DNA from 3 places in the Neobacillus sp. genome. Region 3 is predicted to be linked to each of the others. Evidence: riboswitches for the same ligand, from Rfam matches in the RefSeq annotation. Region 3 holds a riboswitch; each other region holds the start of a gene.
What was found. Region 3 has a riboswitch for S-adenosylmethionine ahead of mtnW (2,3-diketo-5-methylthiopentyl-1-phosphate enolase). Riboswitches for the same ligand answer to the same signal wherever they lie in the genome.
Positions count from the first base shown of each region.

Region 1 (10,084 bases), on a different contig from region 3:
AGGAAATATTGATGATTTAATCATTGGTTGTGCGATGCCGGAAGCAGAACAAGGAAATAATATGGCCCGTAATATTGGAGCATTGGCAGGACTCCCTTACACCGTCCCTGCCATTACAGTGAACCGTTTCTGTTCCTCTGGATTACAGGCAATTGCGTATGCGGCACAATCGATCATGCTGGGCCACACAGATACAGCTATCGCTGGTGGTGCCGAATCGATGAGTATGATTCCGATGATGGGGCATGTCGTTCGTCCAAATATTAAACTAGCTGAAACAGCACCGCAATATTATATGGGAATGGGCCATACAGCTGAACAAGTAGCGATGAAATATGGCATTTCACGTGAGGATCAAGACTCTTTTGCAGTAAGAAGTCATCAGCGTGCCGCTAAGGCGATTAAAGAAGGCAAATTTGTTGATGAAATTGTTCCAGTTGATGTGACAATCCGTTCGATTGGAAATGACAATAAACTTGTTGAAAAAACGATTCAATTTTCGCAGGATGAAGGCGTTCGACCTGATACAAACCTGCAAACATTAGCGAAGCTCCGCCCGGCTTTCTCGGTGTCAGGCACCGTAACGGCTGGCAATGCTTCACAAACAAGTGATGGGGCGGCCGCTTTGATGGTGATGGACCGCGAAAAGGCAGAATCACTCGGTCTTAAGCCCTTAGCAAAATTCAGATCGTTTGCTGTTGGCGGTGTACCACCGGAAATTATGGGTGTCGGCCCAGTTGTCGCGATTCCAAAAGCCGTAAAGCTTGCTGGTCTTGAACTATCAGATATTAACCTATTCGAATTGAATGAAGCATTTGCTTCTCAATCGCTTCAAGTTATTCGCGAACTTGGACTAAATGAAGAAATTGTCAACGTAAATGGTGGTGCAATTGCCCTTGGTCACCCGCTTGGCTGTACCGGTGCAAAGTTAACATTGAGCCTTATACATGAATTGCAGCGCAGAAATGAGCAATTTGGTGTTGTAACGATGTGTATCGGCGGTGGAATGGGTGCTGCAGGCGTATTTGAATTACTTTAATTAATATCAATATCCAGGTGGCAGAATTTTAACCCCCTTAAGCAAGTAAAAAAAGATTAGGAGGAAATTTCCATGACAAACGAAACAAAAAAGTTCATTAAAGGCGGAAGCTTTTTAATCGAAGATATTTCTTATCAAGATATGTTAACACCTGAAGATTTTACCGAAGAGCATTTAATGATTGCCAAGACAGCTGAAGACTTCGTTGAAAAAGAAGTTCTTCCACAGCTCGAACATATAGAAAACCACGAATTTGGTCGTACCGTAAAGCTTCTTAAAAAAGCGGGTGAGCTTGGACTTTTAGCAGCTGATGTACCTGAAGAATTCGAAGGTTTAGCCTTAGATAAAATCACTTCCTCGCTGCTTACTGAAAAAATGTCAAAGGCTGGCGGTTTCTCGCTTTCTCACGGTGCTCATGTTGGTATCGGTTCCCTGCCAATTGTTTTATTCGGTAATGATGAGCAAAAGAAAAAGTATTTGCCTGCACTGGCCTCAGGTGAAATGCTTGCTGCATATGCATTAACAGAGCCTGGCTCAGGTTCCGATGCCCTTGGCGCGAGAACGACAGCAAAATTAAATGCAGAAGGTACACATTATATCCTAAACGGTGAAAAGCAATGGATCACGAATGCCGGTTTTGCTGATGTATTTGTTGTATATGCAAAGGTAGATGGCGAGCACTTTACAGCCTTCATCGTGGAAAGAGAGTTCCCAGGTGTATCAACTGGTGCTGAAGAAAAGAAAATGGGGATTAAGAGTTCTTCCACACGCACGCTCATTTTAGAGGATGTTCCTGTTCCAGTAGGTAACCTATTAGGTGAATTTGGTCGCGGGCACGTAATTGCTTTCAACATCTTAAACATTGGGCGTTATAAATTAGCAGTCGGCGCTGTCGGCGGTTCCAAGGCCGCTTTTGAAATGACCGTTAAATATGCAAATGGACGTCAACAATTTAAGACACCAATTTCTCAATTCAATTTAACAAAAGAAAAATTTGGAACGGTGGCTTCAAAAATTTATGCGGCAGAAAGCTCCGTATATCGTACGGTTGGTTTGTATGAAGAGAACCAAGGTAAGCTTTCGGCTGAAGAACAAAAAGACATTAAATTAGTAGCTAATTCCATTGCTGAATACGCCATCGAGTGTTCCGTCAATAAATTCTTCGCCAGTGAAGTATTAGATTACGTGGTCGACGAAGGCGTCCAAATTCACGGCGGCTACGGATTTATGCAGGAATATCCAATTGAAAGAGCCTACCGCGACTCTCGTATTAATCGGATCTTTGAAGGGACGAACGAAATCAACCGTCTCTTGGTTCCAGGTACCTTCTTGAAAAAAGCGTTCAAAGGCGAGCTTCCATTGTTCCAAAAAGCAATGGCGCTTCAAGAGGAATTAATGATGTTAATGCCAGAAGAGCCTGGTGATGAGCCGTTAGCACAAGAAAAACATCTTCTGAAAAATGCGAAAAAAATTGGTTTATTAGCGGCTGGATTAGCAGCACAAAAATATGGCAAAGCACTTGAAAAAGAGCAAGAGGTCCTTGCTAACATAGCAGATATCGCCTCTAATGTATACGCAATGGAATCCGTTGTATTACGTACAGAAAAGGCGATGGTAAAAGAAGGCTTAGAAAAGAGCAAACAAAAGCTTCTTTACACGCAAATCTTCTGTCAGGAAGCCTTCAATAAACTTGAACAGGATGCAAAAGAAACATTAGTCGCGGTTGAACAAGGGGATACCCTCCGGATGATGTTGTCTTCACTTCGCAAATTTACGCGCCACACACCAATCAATGTGATTGCAAAAAAACGCGAAGCAGCGGATGTAATAATCGAAGCCGAACGTTATATCGTTTAATGAAATAGAAGTCCCTTCTTTATGGAGGGGACTTCTATTATTTTTGTAAAATAATTATCGTATGGATGCAGGATTTTTACGAAATTAGTCGAATTTATTTTGTGAAAGCGTATTATTTTTTGCGCTAGAAAAAAATTATGGTAATATTCAAGTGATACAATTAACGTTATTGATTTAATGGTAGGGGCGGTGAAACGGATGTCTCTGACATTTTACTGGTATCCGAAATGTGGAACATGTCGAAATGCGAAGAAATGGCTGGATGCTCATCATCTTTCCTATGAGGAAGTACATATTGTTGATAATCCCCCATTGCGTGCTGAATTGCTGGGGTTCTATCAAAAAAGCAGTCTGGATTTGAAGAAGTTTTTTAATACAAGTGGTTTAAAATACCGCGAATTAGGGATAAAGGATAAAATGAAGTCTGCTTCTGAGGATGAACTGCTTGATTTACTTGCATCTGACGGCATGTTAATCAAAAGGCCGATTTTAACTGATGGAGAACAGGTCACAGTGGGCTTTAAAGCGGAAGAGTACGAGAAAATCTGGCTGTGAGTCGGATTTTTAACTCATTTACTAGCGGAAATCGAATTATTTCGATGATAGATTTTAGAAAAAAACAATGGAGGGATTTTAGCTAATGAGTACACCAAAAGAATTACGTTATTCTGAAGAACATGAATGGGTAAAGGTTGAAGGAGAAAGAGTGCGCGTCGGTATCACTGATTTTGCACAGCACGAATTAGGCGATATCGTTTTCGTTGAGCTTCCAGAAGTGGGCGATGAAATATCTGCTGATGAACCATTTGGCAGTGTGGAATCTGTTAAAACAGTTTCTGAGCTTTATGCACCAGTCAGTGGCAAGGTTGTAGAAGTGAACGAGGATTTAGGCGACAGCCCTGAATTTGTTAACGAATCACCATATGAAAAGGCTTGGATGATTGTGGTTGAACTTTCCGATAGCAGTGAGTTAGACAAGCTAATGACTGCAGAACAATATGAAGAAATGACTAAGGAAGACTAATAATCATAGGAAAGCACCTGAAGAAGGTGCTTTTTCTCTTATATTTCCACTATTTCTTCTGCTAAAATTGGGAAATCTATAATAAAATGTAAAGAAGGTCACGAGTGTACATCAATGAGCAAATACCTATTTTTAACATAACAATAATGATATAGTTAACATACTAAGAAGAATGCACACGTAATCAATATTTTAGAATATGTTAACATAAACAACTTCTATTACAGGTGATGGATATGAATGATTCGTATGTTGACAAAGTTCTTATTGTTGAAGGAAAGTCAGATAAAAATAAGGTAAAAATAGTAGTGAAGGAACCAGTAGAAATCATTTGTACAAATGGAACCATCAGTATGACAAAATTAGATGAATGGATTGACTTCCTCGAAGACAAGGATATCTATATTCTTGTTGATGCAGATAAAGCGGGCGAGAAGCTTCGCAAGCAATTTAAGAGAGAATTTCCACAAGCTGAACATATATATATTGATCGAATGTATCGAGAGGTTGCTACCGCTCCCTTGCACCACTTGGCGACCGTTCTATTGGGAGCTAATATTGATGTGCATACAGAGTATTTAGAAATGGGATAGTTGTCTTATGAATGAATGGAATCAACGTGAATTTTCTGCCTTCCTTGATAAGAAAGGAACTGGACTGATTTATTTTTATACCCCATTATGCGGTACTTGTCAGCTAGCTTCGAAAATGCTTTTAGTGATTGCTGAGCTGGTAGTCGTGGAAATGGGTAAAATGAACTTAAATTTCCATCCGGAGCTTGCAAAAGATTTGGCGATTGAAAGTGTACCATGCCTACTGTTTGTGCAAGATGGCAGTGTGAAAGAAACGCTTTACGCTTTTCATTCAGTGCCGTTCTTGCTGGAAAAAATAAAAGAATATTTGAATTAAACAGGTGCTTTATGGCATCTGTTTTTTTTGTCGATAGGAAAGTATAACTTTCTATCAGGCATAAGCCTCTGTTCATAGAAATCCGACATAGTTCTGAGGAAAGCTTGGAAAAACTCTACCAAAGCGAATTAATTGTCGAGCAATAATGAAAGGATTCTACTCCCCGCTGCTGAATATAATTAGGTAAATGAAAGTTGACCGGAGTGGTGGATATGATTGAAACCGTTAAAACCTTTCTCGAAAATATCAAAGAGCAGGGGCACGTTCAGCAATTATTATTCCAAGGAGACTTACGAGTGACACTAAATTGTCAGCAGCAAGCCGTTCATTTAGTGATAAAAAATGGCGGGATTTTTATCCTCCAGGGGTCAGAGGAATCGCAGACGAAATATGAAATCAGTGGAAATTTAACCGCAATGGAACAGCTGCTAGCAGGGAAGGAAAGGTTAAGGGTTCTTGAGAAGAATGGACAGTTAAAGGTGTCGGCGCCGTTACGGGTCAAGTTATTGCTCGAATCGATTTTCTTTTTAACAAAGACAGAGAAACCTGAGCTTGCAAAAATAATTTAATCAAAGGTATTGACTCGGAATTAATCTTCCTGTAATGTATTATTTAAATATTCTATCAATAAAAACAATTAAATAAAGCATTCTTATCTAGAGTGGCGGAGGGACTGGCCCTTTGAAGCCCGGCAACCGGTTAATAACACGGTGCTAAATCCAGCAGAGTAATTTTACTCTGGGAGATAAGGAGAGAGACCCCCTCTTCTTATGAAGCGGGGGTTTTGTTTATTACATTGTTAAAAGGAGCGAGAGGAATGGGAGAAAATCAAAAGAAGTATCGTTTTGAAACATTGAGTGTTCATGGTGGGTTGTCTCCAGATCCGGTGACAGGTGCTCGTGCTGTTCCTATTTATCAAAACAATGCCTATCAATTTAAAAACACTGAGCATGCGGCTAACTTATTTGGATTAAAAGAACCTGGTTATATATACACTCGGATACACAATCCAACCACCACTGTTTTTGAAGAAAGAGTTGCTCTATTGGAAGGCGGCGTCGGAGCACTCGCGGTTGCAAGCGGCATGGCTGCGATTACGCTAGCGATATTAAACCTTGCCGAAGCAGGCGATGAAATTGTTTCCGCCGCGAATCTCTATGGTGGAACGTATAATTTGCTTGCTATTACTCTTCCAAAGTATGGAATTAAAGTGAAATTTGTCGATGCGGACAATCCTGAGAATTTCCGCACGGCGATCACAGAAAAGACAAAAGCGGTCTTTGCTGAAACAATCGGTAATCCCAGCTTACGCGTTCTTGATATAGAAAAAGTAGCGAATATTGCCCATGAGGCCGGGGTTCCGTTAATTATTGACAATACCTTTGCTACACCATATCTTTGCAGACCAATTGAGCACGGGGCAGACATTGTCATTCACTCGGCGACAAAATGGCTCTTAGGTAATGGCACAACAACAGGCGGGGTCATTGTCGATGGCGGGAAATTTGATTGGAATTCACCGAAGTTCCCTGGCTTCACGACTCCAGATGCAAGCTACCATGATCTTGTTTATGCCGAGGCTCTAGGTGCAGTCGCATATATTATCAAAGCACGTGTTCAGTTACTACGTGACTTAGGGCCAGCTTTAAGTCCACAAAATTCGTTCCAGTTTGTACTTGGACTTGAAACCCTTCATGTTCGAATGAAGGAGCATGTGGCCAATACAGGAAAGGTTGTGGAATATTTAGTAAATCATCCTGCCGTTGAGTGGGTTTCCTATCCAGGGCATTCATCCCATCCTGATTATGAATTATCCAAAAAGTATTTACCGAAAGGCGCAGGCTCGATGGTTATTTTTGGTATTAAGGGTGGGAAAGAAGCAGGTGCTAAACTGATTGATTCGATTACACTATGGGCTCACGTGGCTAACGTTGGGGATGCAAAAAGTTTAATCATTCACCCGGCAAGTACAACCCATCAGCAATTAGATGCGGAAGGTCTCAAATCGGCAGGAGTATCTGAGGATTTAATTCGCCTGTCCATCGGCATTGAGAATGTCGAAGATTTAATTGAAGATCTCGAATCAGCCATTGAGGCAGCAACCGGTTTGGCTTCATTGAAAGCAAATGCCTAAAATTACCTAATTTAATTTTTCCCAAAATGAAGAAGTTTACGTTGACACCACTTTTTATCCGTGATACGATAATTTTCATAATATAATTACTTAAACATTTTAACGTGTTAATTGAATATAGAATGCTGTTAACTCTTATCAAGAGAGGTGGAGGGATGTGCCCGATGAAGCCCGGCAACCGTCAATATTTATATTGAAATGGTGCCAATTCACACAAAGCGATTGCTTTGGGAGATGGGAGAAAGGATTATTTTCATGATGCCTTTCTGCCTGTGCAGAGAGGCTTTTTATTTTTTAAAAATAGAATCTTTTCGATAAAACAGTCAAAGTCTATATTTACAAGATATGTACCAACAGAATCTTTCAGAATTTTAGGTAAATCGGATAAGAAGCAGGTGATTTAGGTGATTTCAATAAAGAATGTCCGCAAAATTTTTCCTTCCAAACAGGGTGAGTTAAAAGCTGTTGATGATGTGAACCTTGAAGTACAAGCAGGAGAAATTTTCGGAGTAATTGGTTACAGTGGTGCTGGAAAAAGCACCTTGATTCGCATGTTGAATGGACTGGAGCTGCCAACGGAGGGAAGTGTCACCGTGGCTGGACGGGTTATTTCGAAGATTAAGGGAGCTGAGCTTCGGAAGGCACGTCAAGAAATCAGCATGATATTCCAGCATTTTAACTTGCTGTGGTCAAGGACAGTTAGCGAAAATATTGCGTTCCCCTTAGAGATTGCTGGTGTAAACGGAACGCAAAGAAAGAACAGGGTCGCTGAGCTCATTAAACTAGTTGGTCTTGAAGGCAGAGAAAATGCCTATCCATCCCAGCTAAGCGGCGGGCAAAAACAGCGGGTTGGGATTGCTAGGGCACTAGCTAATAATCCAAAAGTATTGCTTTGTGATGAAGCGACCTCAGCACTCGATCCGCAAACGACAGATTCCATTTTGGAATTGTTAGTTGATATCAATAAGCGACTCGGGTTAACGATTGTCTTGATCACACATGAAATGCATGTTATTCGTAAAATCTGCCACCGGGTGGCAGTGATGGAAAGTGGTCGAGTAGTTGAGCTTGGTTCCGTGTTAGATGTATTTAAAAATCCACAGGAGCCAATTACAAAAAGGTTTGTCCAACAGGTAACAGAACCGGAAGAAACGAAAGAAACAATCAAACATTTACTCGAACTTTATCCGTCTGGCCAAGTGGTTCAGCTCTCTTTCATTGGAGAAGCAGCAGAACAGCCATTAATCACAAACATCATCAAGGATTTCAATGTTGTTGTAAATATTCTTCAAGGGAAAATATCACACACGCAAAACGGATCTTACGGAACATTATTTATCCATTTGGATGGGCAATCTAGCGAAATACAGAAAGCCATCGATTATATTCACTCACAGCAAGTAGGCGTGGAGGTGATCAGTAATGGCTAACTTTATGGAAATGGTCAATTGGGAACAATTATTAGAAGCAACACGTGAAACTATTTATATGACTTCCATTTCCGTGTTTGCAACCTTTATTTTAGGATTATTCCTTGGTCTACTTTTGTTTTTAACAGATAAAGGTAATATCTGGGCTAATCGGCCTGTTAATGTTATTATTGCAGGCTTTGTGAATATTTTCAGATCCATCCCTTTTATTATATTAATCGTTTTATTAATTCCTTTTACAAAATTATTGCTTGGGACAATGCTCGGTGCAAATGCGGCGCTACCAGCCCTAATTATTGGAGCAGCTCCTTTTTATGCACGAATGGTAGAAATAGCCCTTAGGGAAATCGATAAAGGTGTTATTGAGGCATCGCAATCGATGGGTGCAACACATTTTCATATCATTTTTAAAGTATTAATACCGGAATCTTTGCCGGCATTAATTTCAGGGGTTACCGTCACCGCCATTTCTCTAGTCAGCTTTACAGCAATGGCCGGAGTCATTGGGGCTGGCGGGCTTGGACATTTTGCCTACCTTGAAGGTTTTCAACGCAATCGACCTATTGTCACCTTAGTTGCAACGATTGCGATTTTAATTTTAGTTTTTATCATCCAATTTGTTGGAGATTATTTTACAAAGAAAACAGATAAACGATAACAGGAGGGGTTAATTAATGAAAAAGGTATTTAGTTTGATTGTAATTGCGCTATTAGCATTTGCTCTAACAGCGTGCGGCGGTGCTAAAAACGATACGGCAGGAAAAGATGGTAACAAGAAATTAGTTGTTGGTGCATCTTCTGTACCGCATGCGGAAGTGCTAGAGGCGGCAAAACCTTTATTAAAGAAAAAAGGCATTGATCTAGAAGTAAAAGTTTTTCAAGATTATATCCTACCAAACGTAGCGTTAAGGGATAAAGAACTCGATGCAAATTATTTTCAAACACCAGGGTATTTAGAACTGCAAATGAAAGAAAATAAGGATTTTGATTTTGTGAGTGTTGGTGAAATTCATAAGGAACCAATCGGAATTTATTCTAAAAAATATAAAAGTTTAAAAGACCTTCCAAAAGGTGCAAAAATTATTATGAGTGATTCACTAAGTGACCATGGACGTATTTTACCTATTTTTGAAAAAGAAGGTTTAATTAAGCTTAAAAAAGGTGTTGGCGCGAATGCGAGAGTTGAGGATATTGTCGAAAATCCAAAAAACCTTGATTTCTCAACATTAATTGAAGCAAAATTATTAGCATCTTCCTTCGACAGCGGTGAAGGTGATGCGGTTGTCATTAATACGAACTACGCATTAGAAGGCGGTATTGACATCGGAAAATATGGTATTGCATTTGAAGGCAGTGATGTTGTACCGGCAAACCTTGTTGTCGTTCGTTCTAAGGACAAAGACAAAGATACTATCAAAGCACTTGTCGAAGTTCTTCATTCAAAAGAAATCCAAGACTTCATTCTTGAAAAATACAAAGGAGCCGTTGTGCCGGTTTCTAAGTAATATATAAATAGGAAGAAAGACATAAGCCAGTGAATAATTCACTGGCTTTTCCTCTTTCAATTGAGGCAGGTGACTACATACATGAATCCTGCTAATTGGGTGAAAATAGAATGGGTTTAACAATGTAATTCAGTTGGAAATATCCGAAAAATGAGGTATGATTTTTATCGGATGTATTTCACATAA
Region 1 covers NZ_DALZYO010000001.1:120,247-130,330, forward strand. Annotated here, with positions in the region: gene RTR43_RS00595 (acetyl-CoA C-acetyltransferase) at 1-1,039, shown strand, start outside; gene RTR43_RS00600 (acyl-CoA dehydrogenase family protein) at 1,112-2,896, shown strand; gene RTR43_RS00605 (arsenate reductase family protein) at 3,095-3,451, shown strand; gene gcvH (glycine cleavage system protein GcvH) at 3,537-3,920, shown strand; gene RTR43_RS00615 (toprim domain-containing protein) at 4,157-4,513, shown strand; gene RTR43_RS00620 (thioredoxin family protein) at 4,521-4,829, shown strand; gene RTR43_RS00625 (SCP2 sterol-binding domain-containing protein) at 5,042-5,398, shown strand; SAM riboswitch class I at 5,479-5,581, shown strand; gene RTR43_RS00630 (O-acetylhomoserine aminocarboxypropyltransferase/cysteine synthase family protein) at 5,647-6,963, shown strand; SAM riboswitch class I at 7,096-7,204, shown strand; gene RTR43_RS00635 (methionine ABC transporter ATP-binding protein) at 7,368-8,393, shown strand; gene RTR43_RS00640 (methionine ABC transporter permease) at 8,386-9,051, shown strand; gene RTR43_RS00645 (MetQ/NlpA family ABC transporter substrate-binding protein) at 9,068-9,898, shown strand.
Region 1: linked by a shared signal. The riboswitch ahead of RTR43_RS00630 (O-acetylhomoserine aminocarboxypropyltransferase/cysteine synthase family protein) and the one ahead of mtnW (2,3-diketo-5-methylthiopentyl-1-phosphate enolase) in region 3 are both predicted to bind S-adenosylmethionine.

Region 2 (10,084 bases), on a different contig from region 3:
CAATTATACGAATCCTTGTTTAGACAATACAATGGAGATGATGTGGTATTCGATGAGGAAGTCAAATATGGCTGGGCGAGAATCCCTCATTTTTATCGACCATTTTATGTGTACAAATACGCAACCGGCTTTGCCTCCGCTATTCATATTGCCGAAAAGCTATTAACTGGGGATCAAGCCACCTTAACTGCCTATTTAGACTTTTTAAAGAGTGGAAGTTCCGATTATCCACTAGAATTATTAAAGAAAACAGGAGTCGATTTAACCACACCTGAACCCATTAATCAGGCCCTTAAACGTTTCGATGCGTTAGTTAGTGAATTCGCACAATTATAAATGGCCATGTTAGATATGAAATTAATTACGGGCAGTCTCCCTTAAGAGGCTGCCCGTTTTATTTAATATCTAAGGCCACATTAACAATTCGGTTTATGAAATAAAGTTTATTGGAATATTATTATGTTAACTGAATAATTGTTCTAATTCTTAGCTTGTTAAATTATCTGGGTCACCGTTCGTTTCGTTTAATAAATCATCAACATCAAAGAGAACAAAGCCTAATGTATAGAGTCCCTTGAAGCGCGATAAAAATGAAAGAGGAGGAGGTACCATTACGGCACTTCCTCCTAAACTAGCTTTTTTTAAAAGATGAGAAAGTAAAAAATTTTCGACTTTGAGAATTGTCCAGCTCCAGCGCCCAGCGGCTAGTGTACTTCGCCCTTTTCCCTACGATAAGTCAACATCGGATCGCTATCGCTCTCCGTGTTTCCTTTATCTCAGTCAAAGTGCTCCAGTCCATACGCCGCTTAACGGGCGCTTGCGCTTTTCTTATTTTCCATTACCAGGGCCAACCCGGCGTGTGGAAGTGGCTGTCTTTCCTGGCTCAGTCTCTGATGTACTTGTAAAGGTAAGGTTGGTCGGAACCGGTTGAACATTACCACCTTTAGGAATCTTCACATAAACCGGGACAGCTACTGTTTTACCTGCTTCTACTTCAATTACATTATGTTGTAACTGGATATCCCAGCCAGCATCGGTTTGGGTATTAAGTCGGATAAGGTCCGTTGCTTTTCCAGTATTCGTTACATTGAAGTAATAGGTTGCTACCTTCCCTGGTGTAGCAAATTCTGAACTACCGTTGGTAACTGCTACGCCACGAGCAAATGAACCCGCACCATCCATATGTCGTACTGCCACCCGATAAGAAAGAGCACCTTTAGCGTCATATTTCTTATCTAAAATGTAGAAGTGGAGACGATTATACTCATCTGTATACTCACTGACAACGCCGTCAGCGGTCCCTGCCTTGAAGAGGGCATCTGCCAACTGTTGGTAATCCCCCTTGGAAACCATCGCAGGTGAACCATCAGGCCTTTTGAAGTCTATTTGATTGATATCTTCCTTATGAGAGTCAACTACCCAGATGTTAGGTGCCGATTCACTATTCTTTGTTTTCGCCAACAATACACCTGAGTCTGGGGTAAAGGAATCAAAGCCAACTCGATCGACTACTTCCAGTGTATAGTTATTGTACCATTTCGCGCCTCGTTGCATGTCAGCACGCCAATCGTCGTTTAGAGAGTTAGCTGGAGTGTTATCGACCATGGTAATATTGATACCTTGTAATCCGGTACGCCCAAATTCGCTTCCAGTCGGTACCTCTCGTGCAAGGATATCAGCGAAGACTGGCCCGGTTTCAGCTAGCTTGTCACGGTCAAGGTTAAGATATTGATCAGGTGATAGGAAGCCTTGTTTAATTTTATTGCGAAGCATATGGTGTGATGGAGCGGATGCCCCTAAAGTTGATGGGACCATCCAGCGTGTGTGTGGACCTCCTGGGCCATTGAAACTACCGCGACTCATTAATTCCCATGGACCGGAGTAGGTTCTGGATACAGGAATTGCATAGGGATTGTTGTAATTATCAAGCAGGGTCATGATATGACCGAATTCGTGGGCGAAGGTACCCATACCATCATTTTCCCCTTGAATAGATGTACCTCCACCGGCACTTGACCAAATACTTTTAGCAGCATACCAGGAGGTCCATGGGACATAGCGGGTAACAGCAGAGTTAGGCATCCCAGGGACATTCGTACCGGCAACAATTGGTCCGAATGGATTAGTTACCGTATTAGCATTTTGAAACATCATTTCGCCAAACTCTTGCCAAACTCCCGATTCGTCGTAGCCAGCATGGACAATAAAATTAAAATCAAACTTTTCTCCTGAAGCAGCAATATCAGCTTGAGCTTTTGCAACTGCCTCAGTTCTTAGATTTCTTCCTTTGAAACCAGCAGGCATGTTTACTGTTTGCCCGAACTCGTTAAGTCCATCCTCGAATTCATTACCATCCATTTTATAAGGACCGAAGGCTTTAAGTTCGATCTTCCACTTACCGAATGAATTCTCTCTCCAGTATTCATTTACTGTTCGGTAGTTATTAGATGGTGAAGGCTTGTTGAGAAAATCTTCCCAAAACTTGCCGAGCTGATTGCGAGGTATATTTCCAGTACCAATTGGGTTACCGGCTATCTCCGAGCCTACAGGTTGGCTTAAGATAAACTCTCTGTCTTGGAAATCTACAATGATTAGTGTACCCTTGATGACCCTTTCTGCTTTAATGTTTGCAGTGTTCCAGTCAACCCCAGGAACGGGACGGTAATCATTCCACGTCATATCCCTTGGAAGAGTCCAAGACTGGGAGTCAACCGGTTGGGGGAAATCTGATAATCCCGGTTGTGCAGCGTAGACTGTCGAAGATACTGCCACAGTCAAAAAACTAACCAAAAAAATGAGAGTCCTCTTCAATTTCCTCAATCCATCAACCTCCTAAAATAGTAATATGTACATGTAAATGATAACATTATTTCAATAATCGAAATATATACAAAAGTCTGAATTTATAATAGTTAATTAGTCCTAAATCGCTGGAAAACCCAGTTTTATTAGCTTCCAAATAATGAAAGCAAGGGAAGAAAAGTATTCACTTTTCAAGTTATACATCTATTAATGGTGCGGCATTAGGGAAGGTCCTTTAAAAAGTTAGCAGTTTACTTGATAGAAAACATCTCATAATAGTAGATGGTTTTATCTATTTTTTAATAGTAATAGGAGAGATTAGGGCTTTAAACAAGACCAAATTGGCCTAACATTAAGGTCCTAGATAAAAAAACTATTTCTGGTTCCTCTATAGACTTAAATTGACAAAACTAGTTTCTAAAAGTTGTAATTTCACGTAAAAATTCCATTTTTCAACAATCGGGATGTCTAGTGACTGTGATCCATGTTTAGCGAATCAACAGCTTAAAAAGACAGTGTTATTCCCAGTTGTAAAAAGTAAGCCTTTTTTCTTAAATTCGAATGACATGCCCCTTAAAGGCGTTTTTCCAATAACTATTTGTCATTTCTACTATAGCGACACCGGTAGAGCTTTGTGAGCCAATGAATTTTCCATTTCCAATATAAATACCTACATGTCCGTCTTTTTTATACGTATCAAAAAACACTAAATCTCCGGGCTGCATTTCTTGTGGAGAAATCTGACGCCCTTCCTTTTTAATGGCATCTGTATTAGAGCCGATTTCGAGACCCGCTTGTGCAAATGCCCAATGAACAAAGGCGGAGCAATCAAATCTTCCTTTGGCAATATCGTTGGCATTTCTTCCGCCACCAAACACATAAACAGAGTTTCCAATATACTTATTTCCTGCATTGATGACCGTACTTATGTATTCACTTTCAATAGAGGTAGTAGCTTCTTTGTTTGACTGTGCGGTTAACCTTCCATTTAAAACACTAATATCTTCTTCAAGTTTATCGACATCTGACTTATTTATCTTTAATATTTCCTGATTATCCTCTTGAATCTTCGTGGAAAGCAGCTTCATACTGGCAATGTTTCCTTGATAATTAGGAAATTCTGGTTCAGCTGATAATTGATTCGTTTGAGTGGTAGGTAGCTTAATAGGATTCAAATCCTCTTGATTTTGTAACACACCTAACGATTTCGCATTAACCTTTTGGATGAATAAATCGTTCCCAACTGCAGCAAGCATGATGATTAAGCTCAAAAGTGTTAGCATTTTTTTGATCATTTACATCACTACTTTCTTTTTAAAATAATTTAGTTTCATTCTAGTTACTTTACCTTAATTTTCTAAATGTTCATACTATTTACTATATCAAATATTAAGCAATTCATTCTGACAGTTGCGTTACAAGAGTATTACAATTTTATGAAGGAGAGGAGTTTCCATTTGGAACTGCTCGTTTTTTTTACAATCCAATCAAAAAAGTGCTTTCAATTTATTGCTGAATTGTATCAATTGCTAATTCCTTCCTAACAAACTCATAGGCAATTTGATGAAAATGCTTTCTAACATGGACATCGCCCTCCACCTTATTACAATAAAGGTAAAAAAGTTAATGAAAATCCAAAATTTAAAAAATTAAAAAATTTTTATTTACATAAAACCTATTGGTATGATAGGATTAATTTCATCAATTATTAAAACGCTTATCAAGAGTGGCTGAGGGAATGGCCCAATGAAGCCCGGCAACCTGCAAAGCAAGGTGCTAATTCCAGCAAAATGATTTTCATTTTGGATGATAAGGTGTTAACCAGCAGTCATAACGCCTGTCTTAATGTTCATGTTTTATTAAAAGGAGGGCGATTCAAGCTGAAATCAGATGAGAGGGAAGAAATCTTTGCATATCTTGAGAAAATGCTGGTAGCATTAAAATTTGGCTCAATTACACTAATTGTCCAAGATGGAAAAATTGTGCAACTTGAGAAAAATGAAAAGGTTCGTCTTCATTCGAATAAAAATCGCTGACTAGAAAAACTAGAGGCGGTCTCCACCTTATCTGCGTGGGAGGCTGCCTTTTTTTAGTGGGTAAATAGGAGGTTTGAAGCAATGACTGTAACTATAACTTATAAGAATTGGAACCAAATATCTGACAGTTTTTATTATGATGATGAAACAAAAGGAGCACGTTCTGTACTAGAGTGGGCTTACCGGTCTTATCCTGGGGATGAGATTGTATATGCCTCAAGTTTCGGTGCAGAAGCGATTGTGTTGATTGACTTGATTCAGCAGGTTAAACAGGATGCCGATATTGTTTTTTTAGATACAGGATTACACTTTCCGGAAACCTATGAGGTCATTGACAGAATAGAGGAACGTTTCCCGACGTTAAGAATTGAGCGGAAACAACCAAACCTTAGTCTCGACGAACAAGCGGAACGATATGGTTCGGCTTTATGGAAAAGGGAACCCAATCAGTGCTGTAATATCCGAAAAGTCATTCCATTAAGAGAGACGTTGGCAGGAAAACATGCCTGGATCTCGGGGCTTCGCAGAGAACAGTCACTATTAAGGGCAAACACAGAATTCATTAATAAAGATGAAAAATTCCAGAATATTAAAATCTGTCCATTGATTCACTGGACATGGAATGATGTTTGGTCTTACATCAAGAAAAAAGGCCTCCCGTACAACATATTGCATGACCATCACTACCCGAGCATTGGTTGTTTTCCTTGTACCCAACCAACAGGCGCTAGTGGTGATTCACGTGCAGGACGCTGGGCGGGAAGCAACAAAACGGAGTGTGGTTTGCACGATCGCTAATGGAAACTTCAAATAGTAGCGGGGGCGCACACCCTTTTACTATTTGCTGGTTAGACCAATCGGTATTTACAGATCGTTAATCCTTCACATTCCCCTCTAGGTTTTATCAAATTTTTAAGTAAGGGGATTACTGCTCGTTCATGCGGTATAAAGGAGGAATTTTCTTTTGCTTACAATATTGGCTATTACGATAGGATTATTTTTTGCATTGAATATTGGAGCGAGTGGTGCAGCGGCTTCAATGGGTATTTCCTATGGATCAGGTGTGGTTAATAAACGGCTGGCCTTGTTTCTCTGCGGTATCGCTGTATTTCTCGGGGCCTATTTTGGCGGTGGTGAAGTGGTCAAAACAATCGGCAATGGGATTGTCCCTAGCAGCACCTTTACCGTGCCCATTGCCTTGATCGTTTTAGCTTCCGCAGCCTTGTCTTTATTTTTGGCAAATATCTTTGGAATTCCACTTTCTACTAGTGAGGTTGCTGTTGGATCTGTGGTCGGGGCAGGGATCGTTTATCAATCTATATTTCTGAGCAATCTCGTCTGGATTATGTTTTTTTGGCTCCTTACACCTATAGCTGCTTTTGTCATTGCCATCCTTGCTTGCTACCTGTTAAAAGACAAGAGGCTCAAAAGATGGATGGAAGAGCGAAAATCTGTTCCATTCCTTGCCGCTCTTGTGGTAATCATGGGGTTGTTTGAAGCTTTTTCAGCTGGGATGAATAATGTAGCCAATGCGGTTGGACCGCTTGTCGGTGCCAAAATCCTCAGCACGGAAAACGGCATTTTCTGGGGTGGATTATTCGTGGCAATAGGGGCACTTCTGCTAGGACAACGTGTTCTCGAAACAAATGGTAAAAAAATAACGGCCCTCAGACTTGAAGAAGGTTGTGTGATCTCAGGCACAGGCGCGAGCATTGTTACCGTTGCATCCTTATTCGGGGTTCCAGTTCCGCTGACACAAATTACGACATCTTCGATTATCGGAATTGGCTTTGCCAAACATGGCAGGGCGGTATTGAAAAAAGACATCGTTGTACAAATGCTTACTGTTTGGATTGTTTCACCCGTTCTATCGATGGTCCTGTCCTACACCCTGATAAATTTGATCATCGAACATAATTTCTATCCAATCATTGCAATGGGAGGAGTCTTGATTTCCGTGTTCGGTGTGCTGTCATTAATGAAAAGAAGGACTTCGATAACGGTAGCGCCGAAAGTTGTAAAAGAATAATATTGCTAGAATGTAGACTCAAAGATTTGCTCCGTAAATAAAAATCTGATATTCGCAAATAACCTAGATGTATTCACAAATAAAAGTCTTATTATCAAAAATAAAACGTCGGTATTCGCCTAAAGCACATCAATGAAAGAGTGGTTCCTCAAAAAAACTCTTAAAAATCGCAAATTTTTCGCGAGTAACCATTTAAAAAAGAGAAAGGGTTTGATTCTGTTGTCATTTTTACCAAGACCTCATGGAGGAAAACTTATTCATGCATTTGACCCATACTTTGATTTTACCCATGTAGAAAAAGAGCTTGAAATTGACGCAATCGCTTTGAGCGACCTGGAATTGATCGGTGTTGGGCTGTTCAGTCCGCTGACAGGGTTTATGGGAAAAGCCGATTATGAATCTGTTGTAGCAAACATGCGCCTTCAGGACCAAACGATTTGGTCCATTCCGGTGACGCTTCCTGTTTCTTATGAAACGGCCGGAACACTTGTAGAAGGAGAAGAAATCAAGCTAGTATTTGAAAACCAAGTTTATGGAGTGATTAAAGTTTCTGAATGGTTTGAACCGGATTTAGACAAAGAAGCACTTGAGGTATATAAAACTCACGAACTTGCCCATCCAGGGGTTAAACGACTATATGAAAGAGGATCGATTTACTTGGTTGGCGAAGTGACCCTTGTGAAAAAACAAGAAAAAGGAGTATTTAGCGACGTGTGGTTCGAACCTCGAGAAACAAGGGCTTTATTTGAAGAAAAGGGTTGGAAGACAGTTGTTGGCTTCCAAACGAGGAATCCGATTCACAGGGCCCATGAGTATATCCAAAAAGCCGCTTTGGAAACGGTTGATGGTCTATTCGTCAACCCACTTGTTGGAGAAACAAAGTCTGATGACATACCCGCCGATGTCCGTTTGAAAAGCTATCGTGTCCTGCTTGAAAATTACTATCCCGCAGATCGTGTTCAGCTTGGTGTGTATCCTGCAGCCATGCGTTATGCAGGACCGAGAGAAGCTATCTTCCATGCAATCGCACGGAAAAACTTTGGCTGCACACATTTCATCGTCGGCCGTGATCATGCTGGTGTGGGCAATTATTACGGAACCTATGATGCACAACTCATATTTAGTGAATTTACTGTAGAGGAGCTTGGTATCAAACCATTGTTCTTTGAACATAGCTTTTATTGCAATAAATGTGAGGGAATGGCGTCAGATAAAACCTGCCCGCACAGCAACGAGGACCGAGTCATTCTATCAGGAACAAAGGTAAGAGAGATGCTGCGCTCTGGGACTCTTCCACCGTCGACCTTTAGCCGGAAAGAAGTCGTTGAGGTGCTGATTGATGGATTGAAAGAGCAGCAGACGGTTTAGAGAGGAGATTGAACAATGACGAAAGCAACGAATATCACCTGGCATGCTACAACTGTAACAAAGTCAGACCGCCGTATTAAAAATGGGCACGGAAGTAGCGTACTATGGTTTACTGGACTCTCAGGATCTGGTAAATCCACAATTGCCAATGCTGTATCAAATGAACTACACCGTCAGGGAATCCATGAATATGTCCTTGATGGCGATAATATACGCCATGGTTTAAACCGTGATCTTGGCTTTTCGGACCAGGATCGGACCGAAAATATCAGGAGGATTGGCGAGGTTGCCAAACTGTTTGTTGATAGCGGCACAGTCGTGACAACCGCTTTCATTTCCCCGTTCCGATCTGATCGTGACCAGGTTCGAGCCCTTTTTGAGAGAGGGGAGTTTATTGAAGTCTTCGTCGACTGCCCGTTGGAAGAATGTGAACGCCGTGATCCCAAACAGCTATATGCTAAGGCTCACAGCGGCGAAATAAAGGAATTTACAGGCATCAATTCCCCCTATGAGGCACCAGAACGACCGGAAATCACCATACGTTCTGACCTCTTGACAGTGAAAGACGCTGTGGAACAAATTTTGAAATACCTTCAAGAAAAGAACCTGATCTAATTGAGAAAGGATGTTTTGGGGTATGGGTGGCAAGGTCTATTTAGTAGGTGCGGGTCCAGGTGATCCTGATCTGATTACGGTAAAAGGATTGCAATGCCTGCAAAAAGCTGATGTCATCCTATATGATCGGCTAGTAAATCCTGAACTTTTGCAGCATGCGAAAGAAGGGGCACAACTGGTGTACTGCGGCAAGCTTCCACATTACCATACAATGAAGCAGGAAACGATCAACCATTTCCTGGTGAAATACGCAAAAAAGGGTTATCAGGTCGTCCGTTTAAAAGGAGGAGATCCTTTTGTTTTCGGGCGCGGTGGTGAAGAAGCCGAGGAATGCGTGAGGCATGATGTCCCGTTTGAAATTGTCCCAGGCATTACGGCTGGTATTGCGGTTTCAGCATATGCAGGTATTCCTGTCACCCATCGAAGCTTGAGTAAAAGCTTTGCATTTATTACCGGGCACCAGGCAGGAGATGTCGAAGCGGAGCACCAGTGGTACCATCTAGCCAATGGAGTTGACACCCTTTGTGTCTATATGGGGGTTTCACACCTAACGAGCATAGTAAAACAATTAATCGAGCATGGCAAATCACCGCAGACACCAATCGCTCTCATTCATTGGGGTACATTAACCGACCAAAGAACAGTGGTAGGAACGCTTGAGACGATAGATATGTTGGTGAGAGAAGCGAGGATATCCAATCCAAGCATGATTGTTATTGGAGAGGTCGTCCGTCTACACAAAAAATTGAACTGGTTTCATGAGGAAATTGTGCCGAATTTACCAGTCGTCCACGGATGAGCTCAGAAAGGGGCATTCGTTTGAAAGCAATTCTTTACATTGGCCATGGGACACGCTCAGAAAAAGGGACAGAGGAGGTAAACTCCTTTATCCAAAGAGTGATTAGGAGGATAAATGTGCCCATACAGGAAATCAGCTTTCTTGAGTTGACTGAGCCGCTGATTAAGGAAGGCTTCATGCGGTGTGTGGAAAGGGGCGCGACTGAAATCACCGTTGTCCCTCTGTTCCTTTTGGCAGCCGGGCACATAAAACAGGATATCCCTCGAACGCTGTCTTTTTTGCAGGCCCGATATCCTCAAATTCAGGTAAATGTAAAGGATCCTTTCGGTGTACAGGGGGGAATTCTTGATGCAGTGGCTGAACTTGTCAGGAAAACTTTAGTTAACGTGTTCCCACAGGATCGTTTATTGATCGTTGGAAGGGGAAGTAGTGACC
Region 2 covers NZ_DALZYO010000010.1:103,407-113,490, forward strand. Annotated here, with positions in the region: gene pepF (oligoendopeptidase F) at 1-336, shown strand, start outside; gene RTR43_RS07910 (hypothetical protein) at 487-612, opposite strand; gene RTR43_RS07915 (immune inhibitor A domain-containing protein) at 829-2,820, opposite strand; partial or broken gene RTR43_RS07920 (C40 family peptidase) at 3,354-3,725, opposite strand; SAM riboswitch class I at 4,517-4,618, shown strand; gene RTR43_RS07925 (YezD family protein) at 4,683-4,838, shown strand; gene RTR43_RS07930 (phosphoadenylyl-sulfate reductase) at 4,920-5,636, shown strand; gene RTR43_RS07935 (sulfate permease) at 5,803-6,867, shown strand; gene sat (sulfate adenylyltransferase) at 7,087-8,235, shown strand; gene cysC (adenylyl-sulfate kinase) at 8,251-8,850, shown strand; gene cobA (uroporphyrinogen-III C-methyltransferase) at 8,873-9,649, shown strand; gene RTR43_RS07955 (sirohydrochlorin chelatase) at 9,670-10,084, shown strand, end outside.
Region 2: linked by a shared signal. The riboswitch ahead of RTR43_RS07925 (YezD family protein) and the one ahead of mtnW (2,3-diketo-5-methylthiopentyl-1-phosphate enolase) in region 3 are both predicted to bind S-adenosylmethionine.

Region 3 (10,084 bases):
CCATTTGTAAAAAAAAGTACTGCCTGCAAATCGCAAACAGCACTCTTTCTATTTTTCAGTTAAGCTAACCGGAACACAATCCCATGTCCGCCTTTTGGATATTCCCATTTAATGTTTTGGTATGGACAGCCAATGCGACAGCTTCCACATTCGTGACAGCCTTCATATCCTACCTGCATCCTTGTTCCTTCCCACTTATACACTTCAGCCGGGCAAAATACTGTACAAACTTTATCGGGGCATTGAGTCATACAAACATCATGATCGAGCACGGTTAAATGGGACTTCGTGTCACACTTAAAACGGAGAAGATATTGTTTTTCTTCGATATTCTTCGTTGACATTATTTCACCGCCTTCCAAGCACGATATATATCTTGCAATACTCGAAGGGTTCCTTTTTCTCCTGTTACACTCTTCATAATTTGTTTTTGTTTTTCACGTTTTGGCGTGCCATCTACTGTGAAGAATTTGCTCATCGCTTTATTCATCATCGGTACATAGTCATTAAAGTATTGTGGATACTTCTCAAACGTATGAGCGGCATCTTTATATTTCTCTAAATCTTTCATGATAAAGCTGCCATAAAGGGCTTCACGGTAACTATTTAAACTAGACTCACTGAAATCTTCACGAGTTTTTGCTTGGACAACGGCCTCCGCAGCTAATTTCCCAGAATACATTGCCATGTTCGAACCTTCACGATGAATGGCATTTACAAGCTGGGCGGCATCACCGATAACAATAACACCATTACCTGCCACCTTCGGAACCGAACGGTAACCCCCTTCTGGAATAAGGTGAGCAAGATACTCAGCCGATTCTCCTCCAGCAATCAACGGTTTAACCATTGGATGATTTTTCAAGTAATCTAGTAGCTCATATGGCTTCAATTTCGCTTTAATCATACTGGAAAGGGTTGTTCCTACTCCAATGTTCAAGCTATCTTTATTTGTATAAAGGAAAGCTGTACCGAGGTTACCTTTGGTTGAATCACCAAAAATCTCAATCGTGCAACCTTGGTTATCTTCCACATTAAAGCGGTCATTAATTTTTTCCTTTGGTAGATTAATAACTTCCATAACCGTTAAGGCTACTTCATCTGGGCGAAACTCTTTATGGAAGCCTAATTGCTTGGAAAGGAGTGAGTTAACACCGTCAGCTAGAACCACGACATCTGCATAAACTTCTCCATCCGGGCGATCGGTGCGAACACCAATAACCTTACCGTTTTCAACAATACATTCTGTGACAACAGTTTCATTGATCAAGAGGGCTCCTGCTTCAACTGCTTTCCCCGCAAACCATTGGTCAAACTGTGCCCGGAGCACCGTGAAATTATTATATGGTTCTACTGCCCATTCAAGACCTTTGTAGCCAAATTGAACGACTGATTCTTTATCCATCATCCAGAAACGCTGTTCAATAACTGGTCTCTCAAGTGGTGCTTCCTTCCAAAACTCTGGAACTAATTCTTCCATTTGTTTGCGGTATAATACCCCGCCCATTACGTTTTTAGCCCCCGGGTATTCCCCTCTTTCAATAAGCAAAACGTTTAGGCCATTTTTTGCACAAGTTAAGGCACATGAGGAACCTGCAGGTCCCGCCCCAACAACGATGACATCAAATTTTTCAGGCATAGCTTATTTCACCTCCTTTTTCTGTCCTTAGCTGCTTAAATTGCTCAATTAGTTTTGGGAGGATTTCCATTGCATCCCCTACAATTCCATATGTTGCAACGTCAAAAATTGGTGCGTTTGGATCTTTATTGATGGCGATGATAAACTCGGAATTTTTCATACCGACGACATGTTGAATGGCACCTGATATACCAATGGCAAAATAGATTTTTGGTGTCACTGTTTCACCTGTTTGCCCAACTTGTTGCTCATGTGGCAGCCAACCTGCTTCAACCACATCACGTGTACCGCCCACACTTGCACCAATCGTTTCTGCTAATTCATGGATGAGCTGGAAGTTTTGAAAATCGCCCATTCCTTTACCGCCACAGACAATCACATGGGCATCAGCCAAATTAACTTTTTTTGTTACATCATTCACAATTTGAAGCACTTTTGTACGCATATCTTCTTCTTGTAATGATATTTTTTCTTCAATAACATTACCAAGTCGAACATTATCTGGTTCTAATGCCTTCATGACCTTTGGTCTGACAGTGGCCATTTGTGGACGATGCTTTTTACAAAGTATCGTTGCCATAATATTACCGCCAAATGCTGGACGGCTTGCCTCTAATAATCTATTTTCCACATCAACGTCCAACATCGTTGTATCTGCAGTTAAACCTGTGTTTAAATCCGTTGCGACGGCACTAGCTAAATCTTTTCCGTTTGGTGTTGCCCCATAAAGGATGATTTCTGGTTTGTATTTTTCAGCCAGCAGCATAACACCCTTCATATAAGACTCTGTCCGATAATTCTTTAATACTGGATGGTCGATAATGTATACTTGATCGGCACCGTAAGTAATTACTTGGTTTGCTAAAGGTTTTATTTCGCTTCCAAGTAAAAATCCCGATAATGGAACTTGTAATTTATCTGCTAGCTTCCTGCCAGCCCCAAGTAATTCCAGGGAAACACCTTCAATTTTCCCATCGTTTTGTTCGATGAATATCCAGACTCCACGATAATCGTCTAGATTCATGTAAACCCCTCCCTGCGAGACAAGATTAATCATATTATTTAGATGACTGGATTGTTAACAGGTCCTTTTTCTCCATCAAGACTTCCATTAGCTGACTAACCTGCTCATCAGCAGAGCCCTCAAGTCTTTTACCGCCTTCTGGCCGTGGTGGTGAAAACATTTTACCAACGATTGTTGGTGAACCTTTCAGACCAAGCTGCGTGCGTTCCACATTTTCAAGATCACTTACCGCCCAGATAGTCGGCTCATACCTTGCGGCTTTAATCATGTTTGGCATCGGCGAATAATCAATATCATTTATTTCTTTTTCAACCGTTAATAAGCATGGTAATTCTGACTGAATTAATTCATAGCCGCTGGTTAATTTTCGTTTAATTAAAACAGTTTTTTCTTTTTGGTTGACTTCCGTCACTTCGATTACATTGGTAACCGGAGGAATATCCATTCTTCTTGCGATACCTGGTCCAACCTGTCCCGTATCTCCATCGATGGCATGTTTCCCGCAAATTACCATGTCCACTGGGAGATCCTTGCTGATTCTTTCCAATGCTTTTGATAGGGCATAACTTGTTGCAAGAGTATCAGCACCTGCGAAAGCACGGTCAGAAATTAGATAACCTCTATCTGCACCTATTTCGACGCTCTTCTTTATAACAGCCGTTGCTTGCGGCGGTCCCATAGACAATACCGAAATCGTACCACCAGTTTTTTCCTTAATTTTCACGGCCTCTTGAACAGCATGGGCATCGTAAGGATTTAAAATGGCTGGCGCACTTCGGCGGTCGAGTGTGTTTGTTTTTGGATTAATTTTTATAATTTTTGTATCTGGTACTTGTTTGACACATACGACAATGTGCATGTAGGACTTTCCCTCCTCCATTTGATCTCTAAATTTTGAAAGCGCTTGCTTTTTTTGGCTATAAAAAATGCCTTTATTTACGATATATGAATCGCAACATAAGCATAGTACCAAACAAATCGTTTTCTTTTTTCTTACTTCGAGGTAATTTATGTAGTTAATCTTGTTGTATATATTTTTTATATGGTTCTACTATAACTATATGAAATATTTAGATATAAACAATGATAAAAATCACAGTAATGTCTAATATTGTAGATATTTATCAATAGTTTTTTTGATTGGAAAAAGATAGCGAGATGACTGAAGTTGTTTAGGCTGATTCTATTATTTGATTCGTCTATTTTCCTGTGGAATGATCGGTCGGCGTTTGCTTCATTTACGTGGAGGTTCAGAATTAAAAGTTTCACTTTGGCCATTGGGCTTTTGGTTTTCGAAAGTGTCGGAAGGCCTTCAAACCGGTTCAATGTTAACCCTTCAACGAGAATAATAGAAGACCTTCATCTTTGTAATGGTAACAGGGCAGTATGTAATCGTTACGTCCTATTCAGTTTTATTAAACTAAAACTTTTGGCCAGACCATCAGCATTTGCTTAAAAGCAATTTTCACTTCTTCATTTTGTCTTGAAGCTTGTCCCATGAACCTATGATACTCATTGATTAATTCATCTAGTTCTTGGCTGTATTTTATTGTTTCTTCACTTGTAAAACCTAATGTAGTCGCGCTATTAATCATTAATTCCCTTTTTACCTTTATCTCTTCAATCATTTCAGATTGACAATTACTATACTCGTACAATGTGATCCTCCTACTCATTACACTCTTACTGTATACCACTAATAAAGTAGACTACTTGAAGAATTATGCCAAGAATTATGGTAAAAGTAAATACAATCGCAAAAGTAGACAAAACATTCTATTTCTTTTGTTTTTCGACATTTTTTTTACTCTCTTTCAGGCATTTCCGACAAGATTTCTTTCAAGAATATTAGTTGAACAATTCTGTCTATTTCCTGATACTTCGTGGGCACTTACTGGACAATCGGATGTATATTTTTTTATCTAAAAATTGGGAATTAATTTAATTTTTTTAGGATATTTTTGTAAAAAAATGTGAATCCATTAAGCTTCCGCAGTAAAAAACTGGCATGCAAAAGTTGCTGCCAGTTTTTTACTTATAAATTCACTTCTTCCTTTTCATAAATCGGCACCCAGCCTTCAGTAGTGACAAAAATTCTAACGGCGACAACTTTCCTGTCATCTTCAAGTGTAAAATAGTGCCTTGTATTTTCAGGAACTGATATCAAATCTCCTGGATTTAAATGGACTTCGAAAAAGCCGCCATCTTTCCCTTGGATAACAAATACCCCGTGACCACTCACAATAAAACGGACTTCATCATCTGTGTGATGATGCTCATTTTTAAAATTGGTAAGTAAAACATCTAGGTTGGGTGTATTTTCAGATAGCGAGATAACATCTTGAGCCTTGTAGCCGCGTCTCACGGAAATATCTGCAATTTCTTCAGCGAAAGCCTGTAAGATTTCTTCTTTTTCCGTATCACTCAACTGATACTTTTCAACAAGTGTTGCAGGTAGTTTGGAAATATCCCAATTTTCATAAATAACTTCCTGTGACTCTAAAAAGCTTGCTAATGCCTCTTGATTCTCTATTTGTTCTTCTCTGCTTTGAAATGTAATATACGCCATTCATTATCTCTCCTTATATAATTTATTATTAAACTACCTTAAATAGCTGATATGGCTTATGTTCTAGCAAGCGTAATTGGTAGCGAAATAAAAATTCTGATGCTTCAAGAATTTTTTTGGCTTCGAAAGCAGTTCTCCCCCATACCGTAATTCCATGGTTTCGAATCAAAACGGCACCAGTATCTCCTGTAACATGTTCTGAAAAAGCGTGCGCTAATGTTGGGATATGTGCATAGTTTTGAATAATCGGAATTCTCAGGATATCATTTTCTTCCCACTTATCAAATGCCTTGATCAACTCTTGCCCCTTAAATGTCACATCACCGTTATCACCATAGACTTCAGAAATGACATTATTATCAATTGTATGAACATGGAGACTGCAGCCAGCTTTAGTCTTGCGGTAAATTTCAACATGTAGAAGTGTCTCAGCTGAAGGTTTTAAATGAGTTTCTTCCACCGCACGCCCAATTTCATTCACCAAGAGGAAATCCTCGTCAGTACGCTTGCGTTTGTCCTTTCCACTTGCAGTAACCAAAAACCGAAGCGGGTGATCACTTACTTTGATAGCTAGGTTGCCGCTTGTTCCCATAAACCAGTCCCGCTCGGAAAGCTCATCTTTCACATCAGCAAGTTCAATCCATCTTTCCTTTAGCATGTTAGCTCACCCACCTCAATTCTTTTTTTGATTTCTTCGATGCAATCAAAAAATGTATGGAACCCTTTATGGTTAATCCCCCATTCCAAGCATTTTTCCTGAAGTAAATCCCGCGCCAGGACAAAGTCAGCATGTTTGGCTGCCTCAAGATCTGTTACTGAATCGCCAATTACAATTTTAAAGCTTTCTTTAGAATGGCTCAATTTACGTATAACACTCGGTTTACAGCAGCCGCAATCATTGGTACATAATAAATCGCACTTATGTGGCCAAAGAATCTTTATCGTCTCACCTGAAAAATCTGATTCATTGCAAAAGACTCCATCAAACGACCCGTATTTTGCTAAAATCGGAAAAACAAAGAAATCGATACCTCCGCTAACAATATAAAATGGAATCCCCTCATTACATGTAAATTCAACAAACTCTTTGAATCCTGCACGAATCTTAGCATTTTTTATTGCAAATGATGTAATTTCTTCCTTTAAGTGGCTTGGTAATAGGGAAAATAATTTTCCTACTCCCTCATTGATTGAAATCTGACGGGAGAGGATTTGATCTTTAATGAGCTCCCATTCAGGAGGGGCAAATTTTTTCATAATCGCAATGATATTATCACTTTCCGTTACTGTTCCATCAAAGTCACAATAAATTACTGGCTTTGTCATTTAGGCAGTCACCTCGGCATTTCCCCAAAGCTTTAGTGCCTTCTTAAGTTCAGGATTCTCTTCAGCACCCTCCACTAACAACTTACCCTTAAGATTAGTTTCAATCGCCTGACGGAATGCCTTACAGCCGCCACGGGCTCCATCTGGGTGGCCATGGACTCCACCACCTGCGTTAATCACAGAATCAATCCCAAAATCCCGAATTAATAAAGGTACTAATCCTGGATGTATTCCCGCCGATGGAACAGGAAATGACTTTTTAAATAAGTCATCTTCTGTTAACTCCCTAGCAATTGAGAGGGCGGAAGTTTTATCTAATGCTACCGTTCCATACGGGGATGGGAAAAGCGATAAATCAGCTCCTGCATATCTTAGCAGCTTTCCAAGTAGCAGAGAGTTTGACATGCCATAATCAGGAGAAGAGGTATATGCCCCGCTCACAGCAGGATGTGCCATAAGAGGAAGGCCAATTTCATTGTCCTCTCTTAAATCCTGAAGGACATCAAGACCATAGGCAAACACATTAAACAATAATAAATCTGCTCCTACCTCGGCAGCTCGCTTAGCTTTATCCTTCAGCCCTGATGTTCTTCCAGTGAGGTTAACTGCATAGATAGTTCTGTGACCTGTTTGGTCCTGGACTTCCTGTAATACCTGTTTTCCCAGAGTTATTCTTTTTTCAAAGGGAGTTAATTCATTTTCAAAAAGGATTTCATCATCCTTTACCAAATCAACACCGCCCAGGGCTTGCTTCCTTAACTGCTCGGCTAAAAAGGTGAGATCTTTACCCAATACTCCTTTAAAAATGCTCATTAATAGCGGTCTGTCATAAACATTTAGTGTCTCACGCAGGCCGGTAATCCCAAATCTCGGGCCCGGAAACAACCGCTTTAATCCAACATCAAATTGCAAATCTACTAATTTTATTTTTCCATCCAATGAAAGCTTCCCGAAAACTGTGGTTAAAATGGCTGGTAAGTCATTGGAGAAGTTAATCGTTGGATAGGCAATCCGGATAAGAGATTGATCCTCTTTTTCAGATGGTAACCCCTCAATCGAAACAACTCGACCTTTATGTTTGCGCAATTGACTTTGTTCTATTTCAGGCAAATTCGTCCATGAACCAACTGTTAACCCAAGGGCAATGTCCTCTGCTTTTTTTTCTGGATATTTTTCATCATGTAAGAGATATGTTGCAATTAATTCACTCAAAACTGATCATCCTTTCGGTAAAACATAAAAAACCTCTTCGAAAAGAAGAGGTTAGCATAACAAACTAACATCTTCTCATCTTTCAGCTTATTGCTGCAAGAATTAGCACCGTGCTTAAACTTGTTAAGTCGGTTGCCGGGCTTCATCGGGCTTTTCCCTCCGCCTGCTCTTGATAAGAAAACGATTCGTATATATTCACTTTTTCACAGTGTTTAACTTTATTTTGGATTATCACAAGAAAAGGTTAAAATGTCAACCTATTTTTCAAAAATTTCTAAATCACTTATTCTTCTGACGGCTTCCTTTAATTGCTCCTCGGATGATAATAGCCCTACTCGGACATATCCTTCGCCAAATTTGCCAAAGCCTATTCCCGGTGCAACCATGATATGTGCTTGTTCCAGAAGAATAGTGGCAAACTGCTCGGATGAAAACTCCTCTGGTATCTTTAACCAGGCAAAAAATGATCCTTTTGGTGAGCTGACATTCCATCCTAGCGAATGAAGACCCTCAATCAAAACATTTCGTCTACGTTCATACAGATCGTTTAATTCCTTCACACAATCCTGCGATCCCGTTAATGCTTCTGCCGCTGCCTCCTGTACCGCTCCAAATAAACTGACGTATAAATGGTCTTGTAAAAGTTCAATTGCTGAAATGATACTCTCATTACCTATTGCAAAACCAACTCTCCAGCCCGCCATATTAAAGGTTTTGGACAGAGTATATATTTCGATTCCTACCTCTTTTGCACCTTCAGACTGTAAAAAGCTTAATGGTTTATTACCATCAAATCCAATGGCCCCATATGCGAAATCATGAACGACACAAATTTCATGTTCCCGAGCAAGCTTGACGGTTTCTTCGAAAAACTCTGCAGTAGCTGTTGCACCGGTTGGATTATTTGGATAATTGAGGAACATTAATTTTGCTTTGGATAAAGTATCTGTTTTTAGTTCTTGATAATCCGGTAAGAATCTATTTTCCTCTCTTAATGGCATGGTAGCCATTTTCGCCTTCGCTAATGCGACCCCAGACCAATAATCAGGGTAACCTGGGTCGGGAACCAGGATGGTATCACCTGGATTTAAAAAACACTGTGGAATTTCGACTAGACCCGCTTTACCGCCAAATAATATGGCCACCTCTTTATCCGGATCAATGGTAACGCCATATTCCCTTTGATAAAAATCTGCAGCAGCTTGTATTAAGTAACCATGTCCTTGAAATGGCGAATATTTATGGTTTCGCGGATTAGCGGCTGCTTCCTGAAGCTTTGCCACAATATGTGGTGGTGTTGGCTGATCTGGATTGCCTTGTCCTAAGTTAATTACATCATGGCCCTGGGCACTATATTCACCCACTTTTTTAACAAGACCAGCAAAAAATTGTTTTGGCAGACTATTTAAAAGTTCCGATTGTGGAAATTGCATCATTGTTCACACCTGCTTAATTATTTTTCAAATTTTTGTTGAATTTCTAGTCACAAATGTTATAACTTTTATAATACCTTGTAAAGGGAAAATTTCGAAATTTCAAAAGAGGTGAAGATTCTTGAAACTAAAGATTTCTTGTCTACAAATGGATATCGCCTTTGGAAATCCACAGAAAAACTTTGAAATTGCCAACGAGCTTTTTGAAAAAGCAGTTACTGATAATCCAGATATTATTGTCCTTCCAGAACTATGGACAACGGGCTATGATTTGAACCGACTTGCAGAAATTGCAGATATCGATGCTAAACAAACAATCGATTATCTGCAAAAAGTAGCGAAAAAGTACCAGGTTCATTTGGTCGGCGGTTCTGTCGCAAACCAAGGTGAAAATGGAGTAAAAAATACCCTTCTCGTCATCACCAAAAATGGTCAGCTCGTTCATCAGTATAATAAACTACATTTGTTTAAACTTATGGACGAGCATCTCTTCTTTAAGGCCGGTAACGAAAAAGGGTTATTTGAACTTGAAGACCGTAAGTTTGCGGGCATAATTTGTTATGATATTCGGTTTCCTGAATGGATTCGCAGCCATACTTCCGAAGGGGCTGAAGCATTATTTGTCGTTGCCGAATGGCCAGCACTCCGTCTTGCTCATTGGCGCACTCTCCTGATAGCAAGAGCGATTGAAAATCAATGCTTTGTGATCGGATGTAATCGTTCCGGTGACGACCCAAATAACCTATTTGCCGGACACTCTATTATTATTGATCCTTGGGGAGAGGTAATTTCTGAGGCTGGAGCAGATCAGGAAATCATTACGGCTGAAATCGAATTAGATCAAGTAAGAGAAATCCGAAAGCAGATTCCGGTTTTCGAAG
Region 3 covers NZ_DALZYO010000021.1:44,985-55,068, forward strand. Annotated here, with positions in the region: gene RTR43_RS14115 (ferredoxin family protein) at 60-344, opposite strand; gene RTR43_RS14120 (FAD-dependent oxidoreductase) at 344-1,639, opposite strand; gene RTR43_RS14125 (electron transfer flavoprotein subunit alpha/FixB family protein) at 1,632-2,663, opposite strand; gene RTR43_RS14130 (electron transfer flavoprotein subunit beta/FixA family protein) at 2,698-3,522, opposite strand; gene RTR43_RS14135 (Spo0E family sporulation regulatory protein-aspartic acid phosphatase) at 4,079-4,321, opposite strand; gene RTR43_RS14140 (1,2-dihydroxy-3-keto-5-methylthiopentene dioxygenase) at 4,699-5,232, opposite strand; gene RTR43_RS14145 (methylthioribulose 1-phosphate dehydratase) at 5,261-5,890, opposite strand; gene RTR43_RS14150 (2-hydroxy-3-keto-5-methylthiopentenyl-1-phosphate phosphatase) at 5,884-6,558, opposite strand; gene mtnW (2,3-diketo-5-methylthiopentyl-1-phosphate enolase) at 6,559-7,770, opposite strand; SAM riboswitch class I at 7,843-7,949, opposite strand; gene RTR43_RS14160 (pyridoxal phosphate-dependent aminotransferase) at 8,028-9,206, opposite strand; gene RTR43_RS14165 (carbon-nitrogen family hydrolase) at 9,325-10,084, shown strand, end outside.